Regions from separate parts of the Paraburkholderia sp. OAS925 genome, predicted to be linked through region 3. Evidence: predicted binding sites of a transcription regulator. Region 3 holds the regulator's gene; each other region holds the start of a gene.
What was found. The regulator HrcA, encoded in region 3, represses chaperone genes, less so after heat shock. The targets are predictions, from matches to a motif close to TTAGCACTCNNNNNNNNNGAGTGCTAA.
Positions count from the first base shown of each region.

Region 1 (3,277 bases), 310 kb from region 3:
GGGACGTGCTCATTCGGGTTCCCTTTGACTCTTCTGGTAACAAAAAACTGCCTCCTTACGATGGAAGGCAGAGGTCTCTATGATAGACCTGCCCTCAAACAAAGACCGTTCCTCACTCCGGCGGAGCTCTGGGCCGGGCGTGTGGTGGAGTCGCAGGATACTAATTTCAGGAGAAGTACATGTTTCTGGTTATGGGAATCACGGGACGCGTAGGCGGCGCAACGGCGCAACATCTTTTGGCGCAAGGCAAGAAAGTCCGGGCGCTGGTCCGCAATCGCGAGAAGGCGGCCAATTGGGCGGATCAAGGTGTGGAACTGGTCGACGGCGACTGGAATGATGCGGCCGCCGTAGAGAGGGCGCTCGAAGGAGTCGAAGGTGCATTTGTCATGCTGCCGGCGGTCTGGGCACCGTCGCCGGATTTCAGGGAAGCAAAGAGCGTGATCGCGAACTATGTCGAAGCGCTGGACAGGACAGTGCCGCCGCGGGTGGTTGTGCTGTCGTCGATGGGTGCGAACAGAACGAGCGGGCTGGGAATAATCACGGCCCTGTCGCTTCTTGAGGAGGGACTGCGCCACCTGACGTTGCCGATCGCCTATGTGCGAGCCGGCGGGTTTTTCGAAAACTTCCTTTACGGCTTGCACGTTGCCCAGGACGGCACGCTACCCGTCTACTACAACCCGACGAGCCGGAAGTCGACCATGATCGCGACCGACGATATCGGCGCCCAGGTGGTGACGCTGCTGACCGGGCCGACGTGGTCCGGGCATCGCGTTGTCGAGCTTGGCTCGATGGTCAGCGCCGACGAAGTCGCCGCCCAACTGGGCGAAGTCTTGCAGCGCGACGTCAAGGCCTTTGCCATCCCGCGGGCCGGGTGGGCGGCAGCATTCGAACAGCTCGGCGTTCCGAAGGGCCACACCGGACCCGCCGAAGCGATGTTCGATGCCGTCAACGCGGGCTGGATGGATCTCGGCGTTGCGGGCACCGAGCACGTCGCGGGCACGACATCGCCTCGCGATGTCTTTGCGGCGGCCTACAAGGCCACCACGGCATGAACAGCGCAGTTCGTATCGGCTCGTCGACAGGCGGCCACACTGATGCTCGGCAGCCCTTCATTGGAGAAGGCAGAACGAATGTCCAAGTTTTCCTGGCGCCAGATATTACCTTTGGTTCTCGCGGCTTTTTTCGTCGTGGGATCACTCAGCAACATCGTCGCCCCGCGATCCATCTTCGAGGAATACCTGAAGTGGGGATACCCGCACTGGTTCCATTTCGTGACCGGTTCGCTGGAGCTCATGACCGCTGTTCTGCTGGCGCGAGCACGGACGCGGCTGTGGGGCGCGGCGCTCGGCTGCACTGTGATGTTGGCCGCGCTGGCAACCGTGACAGTGCACGGCGAATACGGACATGGGGTGGCGCCGCTTGTCGTGGCGATACTATCGATTGTTGTCGGCTGGATTGCCTGGCGCAAGCGGCTCGCTGGCGGTTCTGTGGTTGCGGCCTAACCTTATGCGGCCGTCAAGACCTTCAAGCAGCGTAGCGTGAAGCTCCGGCTGGTAAGGGTTTTTACCGACCTTGCGTGGATTGCCTCGCACATCGAATCTGACGGGCCAAACGTAAAGGTTGCCGCGTCGAATTACGGCAATTCGCGACCGTAAGCCTTTGTATGTACAAGGGTAATTTGTCCTGCTCCGCACGCTCGCGGCTCAAGCTGAAGCAAACCAGCTTCAAAGTTGGACGAAACTCGCCAACGATCCCTCCCTTCTTGAATTTGTCACCACCTGTCCATATAATTAGCACTCGTCGCACGAGAGTGCTAACAACTTCGCCGGTTGGCTCGGCCAGCCGGGTTTTCCAAGCGTTCTTCAGTCTCAATCAAGAGAGGAGTATGTATGAACCTTCGTCCTTTGCATGATCGCGTGATCGTCAAGCGTCTGGATCAAGAAACCAAGACCGCGTCGGGCATCGTGATCCCCGAAGCCGCAGCAGAAAAGCCGGATCAGGGCGAAATCCTGGCCGTCGGCCCGGGCAAGCGTGACGATAAGGGCGCACAAATCGCCCTCGACGTGAAGGTTGGCGACCGCGTTCTGTTCGGCAAGTACGCAGGCCAGACCGTCAAGGTCGACGGCAACGAACTGCTGGTCATGCGCGAAGAAGACATCATGGCCGTGGTCAACAAGTAAGCGCAAAGCGCTACTTACACGGTTATATCCAGAGAATTCAAGGAGTTAGAAGATGGCAGCTAAAGACGTCGTATTCGGTGATTCCGCCCGTGCCAAGATGGTCGAAGGCGTGAACATCCTCGCGAATGCTGTGAAGGTCACGCTGGGTCCGAAGGGCCGCAACGTTGTCCTGGAACGCAGCTTCGGCGGCCCGACGGTCACCAAGGACGGTGTGTCGGTCGCGAAAGAGATCGAACTGAAAGACAAGCTCCAGAACATGGGCGCGCAAATGGTCAAGGAAGTGGCTTCCAAGACCAGCGACAACGCAGGTGACGGCACCACGACCGCAACGGTCCTGGCTCAGTCGATCGTCCGCGAAGGCATGAAGTACGTTGCATCGGGCATGAACCCGATGGACCTGAAGCGCGGTATCGACAAGGCTGTGACGGCTGCAATCGAAGAACTGCGCAAGATCAGCAAGCCGTGCACGACCAACAAGGAAATCGCTCAAGTCGGCGCGATTTCGGCAAACAGCGACTCGTCGATCGGCGACCGCATTGCTGAAGCAATGGACAAGGTCGGCAAGGAAGGCGTGATTACCGTCGAAGACGGCAAGTCGCTGCAAGACGAGCTGGACGTCGTCGAAGGTATGCAATTCGACCGCGGCTACCTGTCGCCGTACTTCATCAACAACCCGGACAAGCAAGTTGCCGTGCTCGAGAACCCGTTCGTGCTGCTGCACGACAAGAAGGTCTCGAACATCCGTGATCTGCTGCCGGTTCTGGAACAGGTCGCCAAGGCGGGCCGTCCGCTGCTGATCATCGCAGAAGACGTCGAAGGCGAAGCACTGGCAACGCTGGTGGTGAACAACATCCGCGGCATTCTGAAGACGGTTGCTGTGAAGGCTCCGGGCTTCGGCGATCGCCGTAAGGCCATGCTGGAAGACATCGCGATCCTGACCGGCGGCCAGGTCATCGCTGAAGAAACCGGCCTGACGCTCGAAAAGGCAACGCTGGCAGAACTGGGCCAGGCGAAGCGTATCGAAGTGGGCAAGGAAAACACGACGATCATCGACGGCGCTGGCGAAGGTGCGAACATCGAAGCGCGCGTCAAGCAAG
Region 1 covers NZ_JBEUNO010000001.1:1,242,960-1,246,236, forward strand. The annotation lists gene ABIE53_RS05415 (winged helix-turn-helix transcriptional regulator) at 1-13, opposite strand, end outside; gene ABIE53_RS05420 (NmrA family NAD(P)-binding protein) at 180-1,052, shown strand; gene ABIE53_RS05425 (DoxX family protein) at 1,131-1,502, shown strand; gene groES (co-chaperone GroES) at 1,890-2,180, shown strand; gene groL (chaperonin GroEL) at 2,233-3,277, shown strand, end outside.
Region 1: a site for HrcA is predicted at 1,791-1,817, ahead of groES (co-chaperone GroES). Genes of this name have one in related genera too.

Region 2 (3,277 bases), 2.0 Mb from region 3:
TGCGTGCGAATCTGCTTCACGCGTGCTTCGATGTTCTTGCTGTCGCCCGCGCCGTCGATGACGGTGGTGTTTTCCTTGCCGACCTCGATCCGCTTGGCCTGACCGAGTTCCGCGAGCGTCGCTTTTTCGAGCGACAGTCCCGTTTCTTCGGCGATCACCTGGCCGCCGGTCAGAATCGCGATGTCTTCGAGCAGCGCCTTGCGGCGATCGCCGAAGCCCGGAGCCTTCACAGCAACCGTCTTCAGAATGCCGCGAATGTTGTTGACCACGAGCGTAGCCAGCGCTTCGCCTTCGACATCTTCCGCGATGATCAGAAGCGGGCGGCCGGCTTTCGCGACCTGTTCGAGAACCGGCAGCAGATCGCGAATGTTCGATACCTTCTTGTCGTGCAGCAGCACGAACGGGTTATCGAGCACGGCCACCTGTTTGTCCTGATCGTTGATGAAATACGGCGACAGGTAGCCACGATCGAATTGCAGACCTTCCACCACGTCGAGTTCATCGTCGAGCGACTTGCCGTCTTCCACGGTGATCACGCCTTCCTTGCCGACACGGTCGATCGCTTCGGCAATCCGCTGGCCGATCGACTCTTCGCCGTTGGCCGAGATCGTCGCGACCTGAGCGATTTCCTTGCTGGTCGTGGTCGGCCTGCTGATCTTCTTGAGCTCGTCGATCGCGGCGATCACGGCCTTGTCGATGCCGCGCTTCAGGTCCAGCGGATTGAGGCCCGCCGCCACATACTTCTGTCCTTCACGGACGATGGCTTGCGCGAGCACGGTCGCGGTGGTGGTGCCGTCGCCGGCGGCGTCGCTGGTGCGCGAGGCGACTTCCTTCACGAGCTGCGCGCCGATGTTCTGCACGCGGTCCGGCAATTCAATTTCCTTGGCGACCGAGACGCCGTCCTTGGTCACGATGGGCGAACCGAAGCTGCGTTCGAGCACAACATTGCGGCCCTTCGGACCGAGCGTGACCTTGACCGCGTTGGCCAGAATGTTGACACCTTCCACGAGTTTCGAGCGGGCGACGTCGCTGAAAATGATTTCTTTTGCTGCCATGATTTGACGCTCCGTTCGTTATTGAGTGACCACTGCCACGACATCTTCTTCGCGCAGCACGAGCAGTTCGTTGCCGTCGACTTTGACCGACTGTCCCGCATATTTGCCGAACAGCACGCGCTCGCCGACCTTGAGGTCAGGTTCGACGCGCTTGCCGTCGCTATCGCGCTTGCCCGGACCAATGGCGATAACTTCGCCCTGATCGGGTTTTTCGGCAGCGCTTTCAGGAATCACGATGCCCGAAGCGGTTTTGGTTTCCTGGTCGAGACGCTTGACGATCAGGCGGTCATGCAAAGGACGTAGGCTCATGGTTCGATATCCGCGTGTGAGTTTTGGCACTCGTCGTTGGTGAGTGCTGACCGGAATCGAGTATAGAAAGAAGAGCGCGCGTTGCTCCAATAAGCGATTCATCGAAGGTTATGCGCGTTTGGCATTTGGGTGGAGGCTAGTCGCCCGTTGCTTGCCGTTCGGTCTCCGGGCCGATATCGGGCCAGGGAAGAGAAAGCGGCCACACTATCGATATGAGCAACGCTTCGTTGGCCGGCTGATATCCGCTAGCTACGATGGTCGGTCATTCGCTACGAGCGCAGTCACGCTGCGCGCTCTTCGATGGCCGTTCCCATTCTGACCGTCGCCGCCGTTTCGAAACGCTTCGGCCCCACGCTGGCGCTCGATTCCGTCGACTTCTCGATCAGCGCCGGTGAAGTCGTCGCGCTGATGGGCGCCAACGGCGCGGGCAAATCCACACTGGTCAAAATCTTGAGTGGGGTTTATCGCCCCGACGGCGGCAATCTGAGCTTGCGTGGCGAGCCGTTCCAGCCCGCGTCGCCGCATCACGCGAAACAGCTCGGCATTGCCACCGTCCACCAGTCCATTGCTGATGCGGTGGTGCCGACGCTTTCCATAGCGGACAACCTGTTGCTCGACCGCCTGTGCGATCCGGCCTCGCCGTGGCGCGCGCCGCCGGCAGCGCGCATTCGTGACGCAGCGCCGTTGGCCGCGCGGGTAGGGCTGGACGCCGATCTGGCTGCGCCCTTGGCGTCGCTGTCGCTCGCCGCGCAGCAGCTCGTGACGCTGGCGCGTGCTTTGGCTACGCGACCGGCGCTGCTGATTCTCGATGAACCCACGGCCAGTCTGTCCGAGCCGGAGGCCGAGCGTCTCTTTGCGTTGCTCGAGCGCTTGCGCGATGAAGGTGTTGCGATTCTGCTGGTATCGCATCGGCTCGGCGACCTGCGTCGTATTGCGCAGCGCGTGACGATTGTGCGCGACGGCCGCATCGTCTCCGACTTGCGCGCGCCGATCGATTTCAACGCCGCAGTGGAAACGATGATCGGCCGCAAACTGCGCAGCGATCGCAACGCGGCCGTCTCCACTCATGCTGCTCTCTGCGCTCAGAAGCCCTGCTTCAGCGTACGCGATCTGCAATTGACGCCCGGCAGCGTCTCTTTCGATCTCGACGTGCAGCAAGGCGAAATCGTCGCGATCGCCGGGCCGGTCGGCGGGGGCAAGTCGCGTTTTGCACGGGCCATTTTCGGCGCGATCCGCACAGCGTCCGGCACGATGACGCTCGACGGCAAGCCGTGGCGTCCGCGCTCACCTGCCGACGCAATCCGCGCCGGTGTCTTCCTCGCGGGCGAAGACCGTTGGCGTACATCGCTGTTTCCGGACAGCGTACCGTTCGCGTCGATCGCGGGCACACTCAGCTTTCCGTTTCTCACGCGCTGGTTCAGGCGGGGCGTGGTCAATCGCGGCCGCGAACAGCGCGCGGCGGCCGACGCAATCGACAACTTCGGGATTCGCTGCACGGGTCCGGATGACCGGCTCACGCGTCTATCAGGCGGCAATCAGCAGAAAGTCGTGCTCGCGCGCTGGCATGCGCAGCCCGCGCGTTTGCTGCTGCTCGACGAACCGTTTCAGGGCGTCGATGCGGGCGCACGCGCCGATATCGTCGATACGTTGCGGCGTCACGCCGGCCAACGCGCCACGCTCGTTTTCGTCAGCGATCTCGAAGAGGCGCTCGAGATCGCCGATCGCGTTGTCCGTTTCGATCGGGCCACGCTCGAGCCTGCCGCCCATTCCGACCTCAATCTCCACACTCACTCATGAAAACCAGCTCTTCGATTGCATCCGAGGCCGTCGATCAAAACGCGCACGCCGCACGAACCCCGGTCGCACGCAAAGGCGGCGCATTGCGCAGCCTGCGAGGCCACCTCGAACGAACC
Region 2 covers NZ_JBEUNO010000001.1:2,932,796-2,936,072, reverse strand. The annotation lists gene groL (chaperonin GroEL) at 1-1,055, opposite strand, end outside; gene ABIE53_RS12760 (co-chaperone GroES) at 1,074-1,364, opposite strand; gene ABIE53_RS12755 (sugar ABC transporter ATP-binding protein) at 1,665-3,161, shown strand; gene ABIE53_RS12750 (ABC transporter permease) at 3,158-3,277, shown strand, end outside.
Region 2: a site for HrcA is predicted at 1,388-1,414, ahead of ABIE53_RS12760 (co-chaperone GroES). Genes of this name have one in related genera too.

Region 3 (3,277 bases):
ATCCGCCGCGAGCGAACGCGTCTTGAAGAAGCGCGCCGCCCAAAGCCATTTGTCGATGCGCAGTTTCGCGCCCGGTTCGGTTGAAATCCTGTAGTTCATGAAGTCTCGTCAAGCCGCTGTGTTATGCGGCACGGGTACTGCCTGCACCGGCCAGCCTTGCAGATTCTGCGCGACGATTTCGCCGAGCGCGGCGATCCATGCCTGCGACGCGTTCACACACGGAATGCGGTGAAATTCCTTGCCGCCCGCATGCAGGAATTCGTCGCGCACTTCCATGCCGATTTCTTCGATCGTCTCCAGGCAGTCGGCCGTGAAGCCCGGACAAAACACATCAGCACGCCGCACGCCTGCCGCGCCGAGTTCCTTCAACGTGGGCGCCGTGTAGGGCTGCAGCCACTCGGCCTTGCCGAAGCGCGACTGGAAGGTGATGCGGCATTCCACCGACGTCAGGCCAAGCGCCTGCATCAGCAACGCGCCGGTTGTCTGACACTGCTCGTGATACGGATCGCCGAGATCCAGCGTGCGTTTGGGCACGCCATGAAAGCTCAACACGAGTTTGTCGCCCGCCGCGAAATCCGGCTGGCCATGAAGATGCCAGTAGTGACGCACCTGCGCCGCGAGCGCCGCGATATATGCCGGATGATCGGCGTATTGACGCACCGTGCGGATCTCCGGCTGATTGCGCATGCGCTTCATCGCGGAGAAGGCGTCGTCGAAAGCGGTCGCCGTGGTCGACGACGAATACTGCGGATACATCGGCACGAGCAGCACCCGCTCGGCGCCCGCGAGCTTGAGCTGATTCAGCATCGCCGGAATGCCCGGCGTGCCGTAACGCATCGCGTATTCGACGAGCACCGTGTAGTCGTTCAACTGCAGCAGATGGCGCAACGCTTCCACCTGCTTTTCCGTATAGACGCGCAGCGGCGAGCCTTCGGGCATCCAGACGGCCGCATATTTCTTCGCGGACGCGCGGCCTCTGAACGGCAGGATCAGCAACCGCAGAATGATCTGCCACAGCAGCGCCGGAATCTCGACCACGCGAGGGTCGGACAGGAACTGCGCGAGATAGCGGCGAACCGCCCGCGGAGTTGGCGCGTCGGGCGTGCCGAGGTTAATCAGCAGCACGGCAACACGGTGCGACGTGGCGTTCTGCGAAGGCCGCTCGAGGTCGAAGCGCATAGGCTATAGCCGGATAACCGCAGTGAGCGGAGGGTTGAACAGGTGAGATTCATTATAGCGGTGCGCCCTATGGCGGCGGCCTTCGTGGCCGCGCGCCCCAGGCGCCCCTGGCCGTTCGGCTAATTGGCAAGCGGCGCGCGCTCGCGCATGATGTGCCGCATCGACCGCCGCGGCGTTGACCGCTACTGCTGACTTACTGCTGACTTAGCGTGAGCGAAAGCAGTCTTGCCGTGATGTCCACAATCGGGATGACGCGGTTGTACGCCATCCGCGTCGGGCCGATCACGCCGAGCGTGCCGACGATCTTGCCGTTCACCTCGTAGGGCGCGGTGACGACGCTCATTTCCTCGATAGGCACGAGGTTGGACTCGCCACCTATGAAGATCTGCACGCCGGCCGCATGACTCGACACATCCAGCAACTGAAGGAGACTGGTCTTTTGGTCGAACACATCGAACAGCTTGCGCAGGCGCGCCATGTCCGAGGAAAGATCGGCTACTTCGAGCAGATTGCGCTCGCCCGAAATCAGCACGGTCTCGCCGGTGTCGGATTCGTCCGTGCTCGCCGTGACGGCCGCGTGCATGAGCGTGGTCATGTCGCCGCGCAACTGGTCGATTTCTTCGCGCAGGCGGCGGCGCACTTCGTCGAAAGACAGGCCGGCGAAGTGCGCGTTGATGTAGTTCGAAGCCTCCACGAGCTCGGACGGCGAAAAGTCGCGCTGGGTCGCCATCATGCGGTTTTGCACGTCGCCTTCGGGCGTCACGATGATGAGCAGAATGCGCTTGTCCGACAGCCGCATGAACTCGATCTGCTTGAACACGTGACTGCGCCGCGGCGTCAGCACGACACCGGCGAACTGCGACAGATTCGAGAGCACGCTCGCCGCGGCCGCGACGATTTTCTGCGGCTCGCCTGCCTGCAGCGTAGTCTTGACCGTGCGGGTGACGGCTTCTTCGTCCGCGGCGGATTCGACCGTGAGCATGGTGTCGACGAACAGCCGGTAGCCGCGCGGCGTAGGAATGCGTCCCGCCGAAGTATGCGGACTGATGACGAGCCCGAGATCCTCGAGATCCGACATGACGTTGCGGATGGTTGCCGGGCTCAACTCCAGGCCCGAATAGCGCGACAACGTGCGCGAGCCGACCGGCTGACCTTCGGCAATGTAGCGCTCGATCAGCGTTTTCAGGAGGGTTTGTGCGCGAGGATCTAGCATGACGAAAAATTTTAGCTCAATGAGGCGACTACCGCGAGCGCCGACGGCGCCCATCACCGGCGAATTTCCCGCCGCCCGCCGGGACCGCGCCTTGCGCTCGTTCCAGCACAACGTGCCGCATTGTGTCGGGCGTGCCGCCGGCCCCGTTGCCGACGGTCCGGCCAGCCGCGCGCCGGTGCGGTTTGCGCGGCGCGCATGTCATCAAGGCTTCACCATTCTAACGATAATCCCGCACTGCGCTCACGGCCCGCTGCGAACGGCCGGCCGCCGCGTCCCGGCCCCGTTCTTTTCAGGCCCTACCTATGGTGTAATGCCGGCATGCAAGTAACCAGCCAGTTCAAGACTGTCGCGCTCGTCGGGCGCAACAATACGCCGGGCATCCGCGACCCGCTGACCGCGCTCGCCACGTGCATCGCGAAGCGCGGCTTCGAAGTCGTTTTCGAAGCCGACACCGCGGCCGAAATCGGCGTAACCGACTATCCGGCGCTGCGCCCGGCCGAAATCGGCGCGCGCGCCGACGTGGCTGTCGTGCTCGGCGGCGACGGCACGATGCTCGGCATCGGCCGGCAACTGGCGCCGTACCGCACGCCGCTCATCGGCATCAATCACGGACGGCTGGGCTTCATTACCGACATCCCGATCTCCGACATGAGCGTGACCGTGCCGCAAATGCTGGCGGGCAACTTCGAGCGCGAGGAACGGGTGCTGCTCGAAGCGCGCATCATGCGCCAGGGCAATCCGATCTATCACGCGCTCGCGTTCAATGACGTCGTGGTCAATCGCAGCGGCTTTTCGGGCATGGCGGAGCTGCATGTGTCGGTGGATGGCCGCTTCATGTACAACCAGCGTTCGGACGGACTGATCGTCGCCACGCCGACCGGCTCG
Region 3 covers NZ_JBEUNO010000001.1:934,732-938,008, reverse strand. The annotation lists gene ABIE53_RS04170 (RNA-binding S4 domain-containing protein) at 1-99, opposite strand, end outside; gene hemH (ferrochelatase) at 109-1,179, opposite strand; gene hrcA (heat-inducible transcriptional repressor HrcA) at 1,373-2,392, opposite strand; gene ABIE53_RS04155 (NAD kinase) at 2,711-3,277, shown strand, end outside.